Linked DNA regions of Cupriavidus necator. The main gene of each other region encodes a partner of the protein of the gene in region 4 in a complex. Links are inferred from orthologs where the notes say so. Each region holds a gene or a part of one and is shown on either strand. Other genes may lie near its edges.

What was found.
Region 1: the proteins of accD (region 4) and accB are in contact, whole or in part, in a solved structure (PDB 8UXZ), measured with the Escherichia coli proteins. The link is inferred for Cupriavidus necator from one-to-one orthologs.
Region 2: the proteins of accD (region 4) and accC are in contact, whole or in part, in a solved structure (PDB 8UXZ), measured with the Escherichia coli proteins. The link is inferred for Cupriavidus necator from one-to-one orthologs.
Region 3: the proteins of accD (region 4) and I6H87_RS00890 are in contact, whole or in part, in a solved structure (PDB 8UXZ), measured with the Escherichia coli proteins. The link is inferred for Cupriavidus necator from one-to-one orthologs.

The regions. Positions count from the first base shown.
Region 1 is NZ_CP066018.1:2,133,873-2,137,627, reverse strand. What follows is about bases 1,059-3,755. They hold accB (acetyl-CoA carboxylase biotin carboxyl carrier protein), read left to right. Parts: upstream 1,059-2,021; coding sequence 2,022-2,489; downstream 2,490-3,755. Other genes in these bases: accC (acetyl-CoA carboxylase biotin carboxylase subunit), read left to right, coding at 2,736-3,755; aroQ (type II 3-dehydroquinate dehydratase), read left to right, coding at 1,357-1,854; I6H87_RS09990 (TlpA family protein disulfide reductase), read left to right, coding at 1,059-1,160. Outside these bases: I6H87_RS09995 (hypothetical protein), read left to right, coding at 1-577; more of I6H87_RS09990, read left to right, coding at 612-1,058. UniProt on the Escherichia coli protein: This protein is a component of the acetyl coenzyme A carboxylase complex; first, biotin carboxylase catalyzes the carboxylation of the carrier protein and then the transcarboxylase transfers the carboxyl group to form malonyl-CoA.
Region 2 is NZ_CP066018.1:2,132,717-2,135,702, reverse strand. It holds accC (acetyl-CoA carboxylase biotin carboxylase subunit), read left to right. Parts: upstream 1-810; coding sequence 811-2,163; downstream 2,164-2,986. Other genes in the region: prmA (50S ribosomal protein L11 methyltransferase), read left to right, coding at 2,212-2,986; accB (acetyl-CoA carboxylase biotin carboxyl carrier protein), read left to right, coding at 97-564. UniProt on the Escherichia coli protein: This protein is a component of the acetyl coenzyme A carboxylase complex; first, biotin carboxylase catalyzes the carboxylation of the carrier protein and then the transcarboxylase transfers the carboxyl group to form malonyl-CoA.
Region 3 is NZ_CP066018.1:185,589-189,725, forward strand. What follows is about bases 588-3,466. They hold I6H87_RS00890 (acetyl-CoA carboxylase carboxyltransferase subunit alpha), read right to left. Parts: upstream 2,574-3,466; coding sequence 1,602-2,573; downstream 588-1,601. Other genes in these bases: tilS (tRNA lysidine(34) synthetase TilS), read right to left, coding at 588-1,636; I6H87_RS00895 (DNA-3-methyladenine glycosylase family protein), read right to left, coding at 2,689-3,466. Outside these bases: I6H87_RS00880 (aspartate kinase), read right to left, coding at 1-62; more of tilS, read right to left, coding at 185-587; more of I6H87_RS00895, read right to left, coding at 3,467-3,516; cysS (cysteine--tRNA ligase), read right to left, coding at 3,513-4,137. UniProt on the Escherichia coli protein: Component of the acetyl coenzyme A carboxylase (ACC) complex. First, biotin carboxylase catalyzes the carboxylation of biotin on its carrier protein (BCCP) and then the CO(2) group is transferred by the carboxyltransferase to acetyl-CoA to form malonyl-CoA.
Region 4 is NZ_CP066018.1:2,743,770-2,748,020, forward strand. The notes cover bases 1,259-4,251. They hold accD (acetyl-CoA carboxylase, carboxyltransferase subunit beta), read left to right. Parts: upstream 1,259-2,315; coding sequence 2,316-3,188; downstream 3,189-4,251. Other genes in these bases: I6H87_RS12800 (DNA-methyltransferase), read left to right, coding at 1,259-1,336; trpA (tryptophan synthase subunit alpha), read left to right, coding at 1,338-2,135; folC (bifunctional tetrahydrofolate synthase/dihydrofolate synthase), read left to right, coding at 3,345-4,251. Also shown: trpB (tryptophan synthase subunit beta), read left to right, coding at 1-410; more of I6H87_RS12800, read left to right, coding at 410-1,258.

The DNA.
Region 1 (3,755 bases), 610 kb from region 4 along the record:
CACCCGCCAGGTGCTGGGCGAGCAGCGCGTGCCCGGCGAATGGCTGCCCGACAACGAACAGGTCGAAGCCGAAGTGCGCGCCTACCAGGCGCTGTTCCACGCCGACAGCCAGCCCCGCGTGCTGGCACTGCTGCGCCGGCTGGCGGTGCTGGCCATGGAAGACCTGGCGCCGTTCCGGCCTTACCTGGTCGGCGCCGTGCTCAACGGCACCGCCACCGAGCACTCCGATATCTATCTGCAGTGCTTCTGCGACAGCGCCAAGGACGCGGCACTGTACCTGATCAACGCCGGCGTGGACTTCGAGACCAGCGAGAGCCGGCATTTCGGCGGCCGCGGCGAGGTCGAGACCCTCAGCTTCCTGTGGAAGGGCCAGTGGCCCGACCGCCGCGAGGCGCGGCTCCTCGCCGGCGAGGTGCGCGCGGAACTGGGTGCCCCAGTCGGCATTCATATTGCACTGTATGATGCCGTCGACGAACGCGGCGCCGTGCGTGCCGACGCCTCGGGGCGCCCGGCCCGCGCCGACCTGCAGGCGGTACGGGCGCTGGTGGACGCGCCCGGCGATGCCGACCCGGCCTGACGGCCCGCCCCACTTCACTGGTCCAAGCCATCCCATGACTGAAACCGTTTCCTCGCCCGCCCGCCGCTCCCGCCTCTGGCTGTGGATCGCCGTGGCCGTGGTTGCCTGCGCCGCTGGCGCACTGGCCGGCCATTTCGTGTTCTCGCCCAAGCCCGCCAGCGACCAGGCGGTGGAAACCTTCTTCCAGACACGCCTGCCCGACGCCGCCGGCGCCGACCTGGACCTGGGCAAGCTGCGCGGCAAGACCGTGGTGATCAACTTCTGGGCGCCCTGGTGCGGGCCGTGTGTCGAGGAAATGCCGGAGCTGACCGCGCTGCATGAGGAATACAAGGACCGCCAGGTGGAGTTTGTCGGCATCGGCATCGATTCAGCCGCCAATATCCAGCAGTTCACCACCAAGGTCCCGGTGGCCTACCCGCTCGCCGTGGCCGGTTTTGCCGGCACCGAGCTGTCGCGCAACTTCGGCAACAGCGCCGGCGGCCTGCCCTACACGGTGGTGATCAACCCGGACGGATCGGTCAAGTACCGCAAGATGGGACGGGTGACGGCCGAGGAACTGCGGGCAGTGCTGCCACGAGCCTGAGCTATTCTTCCGCCAAATTCGCTGAATTTCGTTTTTCTTCAGCGATTTGTTTCCCGGGGGCGCCAAAACTGCCGGAAAGTGCTTAAAGGGCCGCCAAAGCGCCGCGCAAGGTCGCCAAGCCTTGTATCGCGCGCTAGACAAATCCCTCTAAGCTACGGTAATCTCCGCGCAATTTCGTTGATCTGGTCGAGCCGCCGTGACTGCAACCCGCTCTATCCGTCGCTCAGCCCGCTACCGCAAGGTGCTGGTCCTGCATGGGCCGAACCTGAACCTGCTGGGCACGCGCGAGCCGGAAACCTACGGGCACACGACGCTTGCCGACATCGACGCGGCCCTGGCCGAACGCGCGGCAAAAGCCGGCGTTTCGCTGGATACGTTCCAGTCCAACCATGAGGGGGCACTGGTCGACCGCATCCACGCCGCACGCGCGGAAGGGGTCGAGTTCATCATCATCAACCCGGCTGCCTACACGCATACCAGCGTGGCACTGCGCGATGCCCTCGCCGGCGTGGCGATCCCGTTCGTCGAGGTGCACCTGTCCAACGTGCACCGGCGCGAAAGCTTTCGCCACCACTCCTATTTCTCCGACGTGGCGGTCGGAGTGATCTGCGGGCTTGGCTGGCAGGGTTACCTGCTGGCGCTGGACTATGTGCTGGGCCAGGAGCAGCCGCCACCCGAGAGTTCGGGGAGCTGAACTCCCAAGATTTTTTCAACAACCTGCGCGCGCCGCCCGGCGGCCTGCGCCCGTTGGCGTGCCTCGGCACGGCGGGCGCGGATTTCCGGTGGCCGGCAACACGATTCTTCCGCCGCGGCCCGTCCCGGGCAGCGCGGCCGGATAACCCGATTCAGGAGGATAAAAAGATGGACCTGCGCAAGCTGAAGACGCTTATCGACCTGGTGGCCGAATCCGGCATCTCCGAGCTGGAAGTCACCGAAGGCGACGGCAAGGTACGCATCGTCAAGCAACCGCCGCAAATCGTCGCCGCGCCGATGGCCATGCCGCAGATGCAGGCGCTGCCGCCCGCCGCGGCCGCCGCACCGGCCGCCGGTGCCGTGGCTCCGGCTGCAGAGCCCGCCGCCGCCCAGCTGCCCGCCGGCCACGTGGTGACCTCGCCGATGGTGGGCACGTTCTACCGCGCGCCGTCGCCGGGTGCCGCGCCGTTCGTCAACGTCGGCGACTCGGTCAAGGAAGGCCAGACCGTCTGCATCATCGAAGCCATGAAGCTGCTCAACGAAATCGAGTGCGACAAGGCCGGCGTCATCAAGGAAATCCTGGTCGAGAACGGCCAGGCCGTCGAATACGGCCAGCCGCTGTTCGTGATCGGCTGATCCTGACCGGCATGCCACGCCGCACGCTGCCACCGGCCACGCAAGTGGCCCCCGCAGCAGCGCCCGCGCGGCATGCAATGGCGTTGTTTGGCGCCAGGGACGTTGTGGGCTTCGCGGCCCGTTCCGTGCAGTTCCATGCAGTTCCGCGCAGTATGGCGGCCGCGGCGGCGACAGCCCCCGGGCCGCGCGCCCGGCGTGCCATTGCGGCGCGCAGCGGGACCGCTACTGTTCTCGCAGAGAGAGACCATGTTTGAAAAAATTCTGATCGCGAACCGCGGCGAAATCGCTCTTCGCATCCAGCGCGCCTGCCGCGAACTGGGCATCAAGACAGTCGTGGTGTACTCCGAGGCCGACAAAGAGGCCAAGTATGTACGCCTGGCAGACGAAGCCGTCTGCATCGGCCCGGCCCCGTCGCCGCTGTCGTACCTGAACATGCCGGCCATCATCTCGGCCGCCGAAGTGACCGACGCGCAGGCCATCCACCCCGGCTACGGCTTCCTGTCCGAGAACGCCGATTTTGCCGAGCGCGTGGAGAAATCCGGCTTTGTCTTTATCGGCCCGACCGCCGACAGCATCCGCCTGATGGGCGACAAGGTGTCGGCCAAGCAAGCCATGATCAAGGCCGGCGTGCCGTGCGTGCCCGGCTCGGACGGCGCCCTGCCCGACGACCCCAAGGAAATCCTGGCCACCGCGCGCCGCGTGGGCTACCCGGTGATCATCAAGGCCGCCGGCGGCGGCGGTGGCCGCGGCATGCGCGTGGTGCACACGGAAGCCGCGCTGATCAACGCCGTCAACATGACGCGTGAAGAAGCCGGCCGCGCCTTCGGCAATCCCGAGGTCTACATGGAGAAGTTCCTTGAGAACCCGCGCCATGTGGAAATCCAGATCCTCGCCGACCAGCACCGCCAGGCGATCTGGCTGGGCGAGCGCGACTGCTCGATGCAGCGCCGCCACCAGAAGGTGATCGAGGAAGCTCCCGCACCGCACATTCCGCGCCGCCTGATCGAGCGCATCGGCGACCGCTGCGCCGAGGCCTGCAAGAAGATGGGCTACCGCGGCGCCGGCACGTTCGAGTTCCTGTACGAGAACAACGAGTTCTACTTCATCGAGATGAACACGCGCGTGCAGGTCGAGCACCCGGTCACCGAGATGATCACCGGCATCGACATCGTCCAGGAGCAGATCCGCATCGCCTTCGGCGAGAAGCTGCGCTTGCGCCAGAAGGACGTGCAGTTCCGTGGCCACGCGATCGAATGCCGCGTGAAC
Region 2 (2,986 bases), 610 kb from region 4 along the record:
GCGGGCGCGGATTTCCGGTGGCCGGCAACACGATTCTTCCGCCGCGGCCCGTCCCGGGCAGCGCGGCCGGATAACCCGATTCAGGAGGATAAAAAGATGGACCTGCGCAAGCTGAAGACGCTTATCGACCTGGTGGCCGAATCCGGCATCTCCGAGCTGGAAGTCACCGAAGGCGACGGCAAGGTACGCATCGTCAAGCAACCGCCGCAAATCGTCGCCGCGCCGATGGCCATGCCGCAGATGCAGGCGCTGCCGCCCGCCGCGGCCGCCGCACCGGCCGCCGGTGCCGTGGCTCCGGCTGCAGAGCCCGCCGCCGCCCAGCTGCCCGCCGGCCACGTGGTGACCTCGCCGATGGTGGGCACGTTCTACCGCGCGCCGTCGCCGGGTGCCGCGCCGTTCGTCAACGTCGGCGACTCGGTCAAGGAAGGCCAGACCGTCTGCATCATCGAAGCCATGAAGCTGCTCAACGAAATCGAGTGCGACAAGGCCGGCGTCATCAAGGAAATCCTGGTCGAGAACGGCCAGGCCGTCGAATACGGCCAGCCGCTGTTCGTGATCGGCTGATCCTGACCGGCATGCCACGCCGCACGCTGCCACCGGCCACGCAAGTGGCCCCCGCAGCAGCGCCCGCGCGGCATGCAATGGCGTTGTTTGGCGCCAGGGACGTTGTGGGCTTCGCGGCCCGTTCCGTGCAGTTCCATGCAGTTCCGCGCAGTATGGCGGCCGCGGCGGCGACAGCCCCCGGGCCGCGCGCCCGGCGTGCCATTGCGGCGCGCAGCGGGACCGCTACTGTTCTCGCAGAGAGAGACCATGTTTGAAAAAATTCTGATCGCGAACCGCGGCGAAATCGCTCTTCGCATCCAGCGCGCCTGCCGCGAACTGGGCATCAAGACAGTCGTGGTGTACTCCGAGGCCGACAAAGAGGCCAAGTATGTACGCCTGGCAGACGAAGCCGTCTGCATCGGCCCGGCCCCGTCGCCGCTGTCGTACCTGAACATGCCGGCCATCATCTCGGCCGCCGAAGTGACCGACGCGCAGGCCATCCACCCCGGCTACGGCTTCCTGTCCGAGAACGCCGATTTTGCCGAGCGCGTGGAGAAATCCGGCTTTGTCTTTATCGGCCCGACCGCCGACAGCATCCGCCTGATGGGCGACAAGGTGTCGGCCAAGCAAGCCATGATCAAGGCCGGCGTGCCGTGCGTGCCCGGCTCGGACGGCGCCCTGCCCGACGACCCCAAGGAAATCCTGGCCACCGCGCGCCGCGTGGGCTACCCGGTGATCATCAAGGCCGCCGGCGGCGGCGGTGGCCGCGGCATGCGCGTGGTGCACACGGAAGCCGCGCTGATCAACGCCGTCAACATGACGCGTGAAGAAGCCGGCCGCGCCTTCGGCAATCCCGAGGTCTACATGGAGAAGTTCCTTGAGAACCCGCGCCATGTGGAAATCCAGATCCTCGCCGACCAGCACCGCCAGGCGATCTGGCTGGGCGAGCGCGACTGCTCGATGCAGCGCCGCCACCAGAAGGTGATCGAGGAAGCTCCCGCACCGCACATTCCGCGCCGCCTGATCGAGCGCATCGGCGACCGCTGCGCCGAGGCCTGCAAGAAGATGGGCTACCGCGGCGCCGGCACGTTCGAGTTCCTGTACGAGAACAACGAGTTCTACTTCATCGAGATGAACACGCGCGTGCAGGTCGAGCACCCGGTCACCGAGATGATCACCGGCATCGACATCGTCCAGGAGCAGATCCGCATCGCCTTCGGCGAGAAGCTGCGCTTGCGCCAGAAGGACGTGCAGTTCCGTGGCCACGCGATCGAATGCCGCGTGAACGCCGAGGATCCGTTCAAGTTCACGCCGTCGCCGGGCCGCATCACCGCCTGGCACATGCCCGGCGGCCCGGGTGTGCGGGTCGACTCGCACGCGTATGATGGTTACTTCGTCCCGCCCAACTACGATTCGATGATCGGCAAGATCATCACTTACGGCGCCACGCGCGAGCAGGCCATTGCCCGCATGCGCATCGCGCTGTCGGAAATGGTGGTGGACGGGATCCAGACCAACGTGCCGCTGCACCGCGAGCTGATGATGGACGCCAACTTCGTTGAAGGCGGCACCAGCATCCACTATCTCGAGCATCGCCTGGCGGAGCGCGCGAAGGCCTGACGCAACGCAACGTTATCCGCAATACACAAGCAGCAAGCAAGGAAGCCCGTGGCATTTCAGGAATGTGTGATCGAAGTGGCGCAGGACCAGGCCGAAGCCTGGTCTGATGCCCTGTTCGACCTCGGCGCGCTGTCGGTCTCGGTGGAAGACGCCGATGCCGACACGCCCGACGAGCAGCCGCTCTTTGGCGAGCCCGGGCTGGAACCGAAGCAACTCGCGTGGAACCGCTCGCGCGTGGTGGCGCTGTTCGGCGACGATGCCGATCCGGCCGTGGTGGTGGCGGCAGCCGCCAACCAGCTCGGCATCGACCCGGTGCCGGCCTACCAGCTGCGCGCGGTCGAGGACCAGGACTGGGTGCGGCTGACGCAATCCCAGTTCGAGCCGATCCGCATCGGCGAGCGCATCTGGGTGGTGCCGTCGTGGCACGATGCACCCGAGCCCGATGCCGTGGTGCTGGAACTGGACCCCGGCCTGGCCTTTGGCACCGGCAGCCATCCCACCACGCGGCTGTGCATGCAGTGGCTGGAGCAGAACCTGAAGCCGGGCGAAACCGTGCTCGACTACGGCTGCGGCTCCGGCATCCTGGCCATCGTGGCACGCAAGCTGGGCGCCGGCGATACCGTCGGCATCGACATCGATCCCAACGCGGTGGAAGCGTCGCGCTACAACGCCGAGCGCAACCGCGTGGAAGCCTCGTTCGCGCTGCCCGAATCGGTGTCCGAGGCCAGCTATGACCTGGTGGTCGCCAACATCCTGTCCAATCCGCTCAAGCTGATGGCCGCCATGCTGAGCGCGCGCGTGCGCGCCGGCGGACGGCTGGTGC
Region 3 (4,137 bases), 2.6 Mb from region 4 along the record:
TTCTTGATGCGTTCCGTGGAACCCATCGAAGTGCCGCCGTATTTGTGAACGATGAGAGCCATCTTCTTGTCGACGCCAGCGATTATGCAAAGCCCTTGAAAATACACGAACAAGCCCAGTCAGGCAAGGCGGGAGCGGGATTCGGCTGCAGATCGGAAGTGATGCCGACGGCGATCCGACCGCTTCAGTGCGGCGGCATCGCCACTGCCGGCGGCCGCGGATGCCACTCGACGCGCCAGCGCGGCGCCGCCGGGGCGTCCGGCCAGCGGCGGTGCATGCCGAGGCCGGCGGCCAGCACCAGGGTATCGCCAGACCACAGCAGCGGCAGCCAGGCGCGGCGCCAGGCCGGGATGCCGGCTTCCTGGCAGGCTTGCTTCAGGGCCCGGGCCGGACCGCCCGGGCGCAGCACGATACGCTCGCCGCCACTGCGGGCGGCCAGGCGCAAGGGCTGGCGCAGCGCCGCTTCGGGCACGCCGAAGGTGTCATCGCGGAAGAAATGGAGTTCGCCGCGCCAGCCGGGCACGACGATACGGGCCTCGCCGCGCCAGTCCAGCATCACGGGTGCCGGCGCGGCAATCGGTGGCGGCGTGCAGGCCAGCACGCGGTCGCGGAAGCGGCGCAGGACCAGCCCTTCATGCGCGATCGCGGGCTCGCCGCCAGCGTGGGCGACCAGTTGCTCGCGCATCGCCGCCAGCCTGGCGGTGGACGGCGCGCGCACGCCGAGGTCGCGCAGCCAGAAGCGCAGCACGGCATCGGCATGTGCCACGGGCAAGGCGCGCAGCCCTGCCAGGTCGAGTTCGGCAAGCGTGTCGGCATCGCGGCCGGGGCGTGCCAGCGCCGCCAGCGAGGCGGCTGCCAGTTCATCGATCAGTGCGCCTGCCTGGGCGAAATGCGCTGCCGCCTGCACCACGTTGGCCGACAACGCCGGAAAGGCCGCGACCAGCGCCGGCAGGTGCGCGCGCAAGGCATTGCGCGCATAGCGCTCATCGGCATTGGACGGGTCGTCGACCCATTGCAGCGCGTTGGCCGCGCAGTAGGCCTCGATCTCGGCGCGGGCCACATCCAGCCAGGGGCGCAGCAGCGTCACGCCGCTGCGCTCGTCGAGCGGGCGCAGCCCTGGCATGCCGGCCATGCCGGCCACGCCGGCGCCGCGGAACAGCCGCAGCAGCACGGTCTCGACCTGGTCGTCCTGGTGGTGGGCAAACAGCAGCAGGCGCGCGCCACTATCGGCGCACATCGCCGCCAGCGCGGCGTAGCGCGCGCGGCGCGCGGCCGCTTCCACGCCCTCGCCCACTTCGGGCTGCACCGACACCCGCCGCACGAAATAGCCGACCTGCCACTGCGCGCACAGCGCGGCGCAGAAGCGGTCCCAGTCGTCCGCATCCGCCTGCAGGCCGTGGTGGACATGCAGCGCCACCACGCGCGCGCCAACGCCCCACTCCGCCGCGGCCGCACGGGCGGCATGCAGCAGCGCGACCGAATCGCGCCCGCCCGACAGGGCCACCGCGATCGTCGCCGCGCCCGTGCCGCCGCCAGAAACAACAAAGGCCGCACCGGCCTGGAGGGCCTGTGCGACCTTGTCGGTCAGCCGGGCGGACGGGTCAGTCCTGGGTGCCGGTTTCCTTGAACTTGCCATAGGCGAGCAGGCGCTCGTAGCGGCGGGCCTGCAGCTCCTTCACGCTCATGCCCTGGAACTGGCGCAGCGACTCGGCCAGCGAGCGCTTGAGCATCGCCGCCATGCCCTTGTAGTCACGGTGCGCGCCGCCCAGCGGCTCGCTCACGATCTTGTCGATCAGGCCCAGCGCCTTCAGGCGGTGCGCGGTCAGGCCCAGCGCCTCGGCGGCTTCCGGTGCCTTCTCGGCGGTCTTCCACAGGATCGAGGCACAGCCTTCCGGCGAGATCACCGCGTAGGTGGCGAACTGCAGCATCTGCACCACGTCGCCCACGGCAATCGCCAGCGCGCCGCCCGAACCGCCTTCACCGATGATGGTGGCGATCAGGGGCACCTTCAGGCCGGCCATCACGTACAGGTTGTGGCCGATGGCTTCGGACTGGCCGCGCTCTTCGGCGTCGATGCCGGGGAATGCGCCCGGGGTGTCGACGAAGGTGAAGATCGGCAGGCCGAACTTGTCCGCCAGCTCCATCAGGCGCTTGGCCTTGCGGTAGCCCTCGGGCTTGGGCATGCCGAAATTGCGCATGGCGCGCTCTTTCGTATCACGGCCCTTCTGGTGGCCGATGACCATGCACGCCTGGCCGTTGAAGCGCGCCAGGCCGCCGATGATCGAAAGATCGTCGGCAAAGGTGCGGTCGCCGTGCAGCTCGTGGAAATCGGTAAAGATCTCGCGCACGTAGTCCAGCGTATAGGGACGCTGGGGGTGGCGGGCGATTTGCGCAACCTGCCACGGGGTCAGGTTGGCGTAGATGTCTTTGGTCAGCTGCTGGCTCTTGCCAGCCAGCCGCGAAATCTCTTCGGAAATATCAACAGCCGAATCGTCCTGCACAAAGCGCAGTTCTTCGATCTTTGCCTCGAGTTCGGCAATGGGCTGCTCAAAATCCAGGAAGGTGGTTTTCATAAAATCACACGTACCTGTCTGTGAAGGGGCGCATTCTACCGGAATTTGGTCGCTATCTTAGCGCCTGCCAGATAGCCCGGACTGCACCTGCCACTAAATTTTCTTGCTGCAATGCCTAATACGTCACTGGGAGCGGGTCAAGACTGCGCCACATATACCACGTGGCCACGGTTCGCCAGGGCTCCCAGTTGGCCGCCACCTCGCGCGCCTCGCTGCGCGTGACCGGCTCGCCGCTGAAGTAATTGGCGGAGATCGCGTTGATCAGGCCGATGTCATCAAGGGGCAGCACGTTGGGCCGCATCAGGTTGAACATCAGGAACATCTCGGCGGTCCAGCGGCCGATGCCGCGTATCTGCGTCAGCTCCGCAATTACCGCTTCGTCGTCCATCTGCGCCCATTCGCCGACATGCACCGTGCCCGCCTTGAAATGGTCGGCCAGGTCGACCAGGTATTCCCCCTTGCGCTTCGACAGGCCGCAACCGGCCAGCTTCTCGGGACCGGCGCGCAGGAACTGTGCCGGGGTCAGCCTGGGGCACAGGGCATGCAGCCGCTCCCACACCGACTGTGCCGCCTTGACCGAGATCTGCTGGCCCACCACCGCGCGCGCCAGCGTGACGAACGGATCCCCGCGCGACACCAGGTGCGCCGGGCCGTAGGTCGGGATCATCTTGCGCAGGATGCGGTCGCGCTTCATCAGGTCGGCGCAGGCCTCGTCCCAGTAGGCGGGGCGCACCGCGTCGATGACGGTTTCGACCGGCAGCGGCACCGCATCCGCTTCGGGCAGCACGGCCTTGGCGTTGCGCGTGTCCCTGGCCGTGTCCTTGCCGTCAGGCAGCGGCGCCTCCTTGGCGCCAGCCTTGCCCGGGCGCGGACCGGCCGCCTTCACCCGGCCCCTCGTGGCGGGAGGCGTGGCGATGGCGGGCTTGCGCGCGGCAGCGTTCAAGCACGCCTCCACTCGGTGGCACCGCCCGGCTTGTCTTCCAGCACGATGCCAGCTTCCAGCAGTTGCGCACGGATGCGGTCCGCTTCGGCAAAGTTGCGCTCCACCTTGGCGGTCTTGCGCGCGGCGATCAGGGTCTCGATCTGTTCCGGCGAGATGCCGTCGTCGGACCTGCCGCCTTGCAGGAAGGTATGCGGATCGCGCTCGAGCAGGCCCAGCGTGCCTGCCAGCCCCTTGAGCTGGCGCGCAGCCGCGGTCGAGCCGGTGCGGTTGATCTCGCTGGCCAGATCGAACAGTACCGACATCGCAATCGGCGTGTTGAAGTCGTCGCCCATGGCCTCGGCAAAGCGCCTGGCGTGCGGCTCGTCCCAGTCCACCGCGCAGCCGCCCGGCTGGCTGTCCTTGAGCGCCGTGTACAGGCGTGTCAGGGCGTGACGCGCATCGTCCAGGTGCGCGTCGCTGTAGTTCAGCGGGCTGCGGTAGTGCGCGCGCAGGATGAAGAAGCGCACGACCTCGGCGTCGTACGACTTCAGGACCTCGCGGATGGTGAAGAAATTGCCAAGCGACTTGGACATTTTTTCGTCGTTGATGCGCACGAAGCCGTTGTGCATCCACATGTTGACG
Region 4 (4,251 bases):
GCGACGGCCTCGACACCGGCCGCCACGCGGCCTCGCTGACCGGCGGCACGCCGGGCGTGCTGCACGGCAACCGCACCTACCTGCTGCAGGACGCCAACGGCCAGATCATCGAGACCCATTCGGTGTCGGCCGGCCTGGACTACCCGGGCGTGGGCCCCGAGCATGCGTGGCTCAAGGACAGCGGTCGCGCGCAGTACGTGCCGATCACGGATGAAGAAGCGCTCAAGGCCTTCCACGACTGCTGCCGCATCGAGGGCATCATCCCGGCGCTGGAATCGAGCCACGCCATCGCCTATGCCTGCAAGCTGGCGCCGACGCTGCCCAAGGACAAGCTGCTGCTGGTGAACCTGTCCGGCCGCGGCGACAAGGACATGCACACCGTGGCCGAGCGCGCGGGGCTCAAGCTCTGATGCGCGCGCTGCCTCCGACCGGACTTGCCGTGGGCGGCGCGGGCGCGCCGGATGCGTCCGGAGCGCCCGATTCCGCCCAGCTGCGCCTGTTCCAGGAAGACATGTTCGAGGGCATTGCCCGCCTGCCGGACGGCTCGGTCGACCTGATCGTCGCCGATCCGCCCTACGGGCTGGGCAAGGACTACGGCAACGATTCCGACCTGCTGTCGGGCCAGGAGTATCTGGACTGGTCCGAGCGCTGGATGAACGCGGTCGTGCCCAAGCTCGCGCCCAAGGGAACGCTCTACCTGTTCTGCACCTGGCAGTATTCGCCCGAGCTGTTCGTGATGCTCAAGCGGCGCCTGACCATGATCAACGAGATCATCTGGGACCGCCGCGTGCCCAGCATGGGCGGCACCACGCGCAAGTTCTCGTCGGTGCACGACAACATCGGCTTTTTTGCCCGCGCGCGCGACTACTACTTCGATCTCGACCCGGTCCGCATTCCCTACGACCCCGAGACCAAGAAGGCGCGCAGCCGTCCGCGTTTCGAAGGCAAGAAGTGGCTGGAGGTGGGCTACAACCCGAAGGACCTGTGGAGCGTCTCGCGCATCCACCGCCAGGACCCGGAGCGCGCCAACCACCCGACGCAGAAGCCGCTGGAAATCGTCGAGCGCATGGTGCTGTCAAGCTGCCCGCCGGGCGGCCTGGTGCTGGATCCGTTCGCCGGCAGCGGCACCACCGCGGTGGCCTGCCTGCGCCACGGACGGCGCTTTGCCGGCTTCGAGATCAACCCGGAGTATGTGCAGGTGGCATGCGATCGCGTGTCTGCCGCCGCTGCAGCCCTTGCCGTCACGAATGCAGCCGCCGAGCCTGCCGCCACCCCAACCCTGGCCGCCGCCAACGACGATGTCTCGCCGGCGCCGCGGCCTCACCTGATTCCCTGATATGTCCCGTATCCAGAAGACGTTCGCGGCGCTGGCCGCGCAGCAGAAGAAGGGCCTGATTCCGTTTATCACCGCCGGCGATCCCGAGCCCGGCCTGACCGTGGCGCTGATACATGCGCTGGTGGCGGGCGGCGCTGACGTGATCGAGCTGGGCGTGCCGTTCTCCGACCCGATGGCCGACGGCCCGGTGATCCAGCGCGCCTCCGAGCGCGCGCTGGCGCAGGGCGTGTCGCTGACCCAGGTGCTGCAGTGGGTGCGCGAGTTCCGCCAGACCAATGCCGATACCCCGGTGGTGCTGATGGGCTACGCCAATCCGATCGAGTGCATGGGCGAGCAGGTCTTTGCCGCCGCCGCGCGCGAAGCCGGCGTCGACGGCGTGCTGGTGGTCGACTATCCGCCCGAGGAGTGCGAGTCGTTCGCCACGCTGATGCGCGACAACGGCATGGACCCGATCTTCCTGCTGGCGCCGACTTCGACCGATGCCCGCATCGAGGCCGTGGCGCGCGTGGCCAGCGGCTACCTGTACTACGTGTCGCTCAAGGGCGTGACCGGCTCGGCCGCGATCGACCTGGACAGCGTGGCGGCGCGCCTGCCGCTGATCAAGCAGCATGCAAACCTGCCGGTGGGCGTGGGCTTCGGCATCCGCGACGCGCCGACCGCGCGCGCGATCGGCAGCGTGGCCGATGCCGTGGTGATCGGCAGCCGCCTGGTGCAGCTGCTGGAGGACACCCCGCGCGAACAGGCGGTGGCGACGCTGCAGGCGTTTATCGCCGAGATCCGCCAGGCGCTGGATAGTTGAAGTGATCTAATGTCGGCCTGATGATCATTTTTAAGTGCTTCAATGTGCGCAAATCGCGCGTTGCGCTTCGAGGTCACCGGGCCGGCATGGTAAATTCGCGGGTTGATTCCCTGCCATCTGCCAACAGGCGTCCCGACACCGGGCTTGCCGGCGGACCGCAGTCATCCGAAAGGAGCTTTCATGAGCTGGTTGGATAAACTCCTGCCCCCCAAGATTCAACAGACCGACCCCAGCACCCGCAAGGGCATCCCTGAGGGATTGTGGGTCAAGTGCCCGTCGTGCGAGTCCACCCTGTACCGGACCGACGTCGAGGCCAACCTGCACGTCTGCCCCAAGTGCGACCACCATATGCGCATCAGCGCGCGGGCACGCCTGGACGGGCTGCTGGACGCCGAAGGCCGCTATGAGATCGGCCAGGAGATCGTGCCGGTCGACGCCCTCAAGTTCAAGGATTCCAAGAAGTACCCGGACCGCATCAAGGCCGCCATGGATGACACCGGCGAGACCGATGCCATGGTGGTGATGGGCGGTGCCATCCACACCATCCCGGTGGTGGTCAGCTGCTTCGAGTTCGAGTTCATGGGCGGTTCGATGGGCTCGGTGGTGGGTGAGCGCTTCGTGCGCGGCGCGCAGGCTGCGCTGGAGCAGAAGGTGCCGTTCATCTGCTTTACCGCCACCGGCGGCGCGCGCATGCAGGAAAGCCTGCTGTCGCTGCTGCAGATGGCCAAGACCACCTCGATGCTGAACCAGCTGAGCGCGGCCAAGCTGCCGTTCATCAGCGTGCTGACCGACCCGACCATGGGCGGCGTGTCGGCCAGCTTCGCCTTCCTGGGCGACGTGGTGATCGCCGAGCCCAAGGCGCTGATCGGCTTTGCCGGCCCGCGCGTGATCGAGCAGACCGTGCGCGAGAAGCTGCCTGAAGGCTTCCAGCGCTCGGAGTTCCTGATCCAGAAGGGCGCTATCGACATGATCGTCGACCGCCGCAAGATGCGCGCGGAACTGGCGCAGCTGCTGGCGCTGCTGCAGAAGCAGCCGGCCGACGCGGTGGCATAACAACGTCTGCATGGCAGATCAAGGGCGCGGGTGGTTGACGCGCCTTTCGCTTTTCCTGGCCGCCCCGGTGGCTATGTCGGGCCGGGTGCAAGCCCGGCCTTGACTTTGCCGCTGGCTGGCCAAATCTGGTAGCAACAGCTTTTCCTCGCACCCCACATGCCTGTCTTCCATACGCTCCCCGAATGGCTTGCCCATCTCGAAACCGCCCATCCCGTGGGCATCGACATGGGCCTGGCGCGCATCACGCGCGTGAAGGAGGCCCTCGGGCTGCGCATCGACGCCGTGGTGTTCACGGTGGGCGGCACCAACGGCAAGGGCTCTACCTGCGCGATGCTCGAGCGCATCCTGCTGGAGGCCGGCTACAAGGTGGGCTGCCATACCTCGCCGCACCTGATCTCGTTCAACGAGCGCGCCCGCATCAATGGCGAGATCGCCACCGATGCGCAGCTGCTGCCGCATTTCGAGGCGGTCGAGCGCGCGCGCAACAGCTTTGCCGACCCGGTCAGCCTGACCTACTTCGAGTTCACCACGCTGGCGATCATTCATGCCTTCGCCGCGGCCGGGCTGGACGCGATCATCCTGGAAGTGGGCCTGGGCGGGCGCCTGGACGCGGTCAACGTGATCGATACCGACTGCGCCATCGTCACCAGCGTCGATATCGACCATACCCAGTACCTGGGCCATACGCGCGAGGAGATCGGCTTCGAGAAGGCCGGCATCTTCCGCCCGGGCGTGCCCGCGATCTGCGGCGACCCGATGCCGCCCAAGTCGCTGGTGGCGCACGCCGAGGCCGTCGGCGCCGAGTTGTGGCTGGTGGGGCGCGACTACCATTTCCACGCCGCCAAGGGCCAGGAGCGCCAGCAATGGGACTGGAGCGGCGGCGGGCGCAAGCTTAACGGCCTGGGCTACCCGGCGCTGCGCGGCGCCAACCAGCTGCTCAACGCGGCGGCGGCGCTGGCCGCGCTGCAGGCCATGCGCCCGCGCCTGCCGGTCAGCGCACAGGAAGTGCGCAACGGCCTGGCTTTTGTCGAGCTGCCGGGCCGCTTCCAGGTGCTGCCAGGCC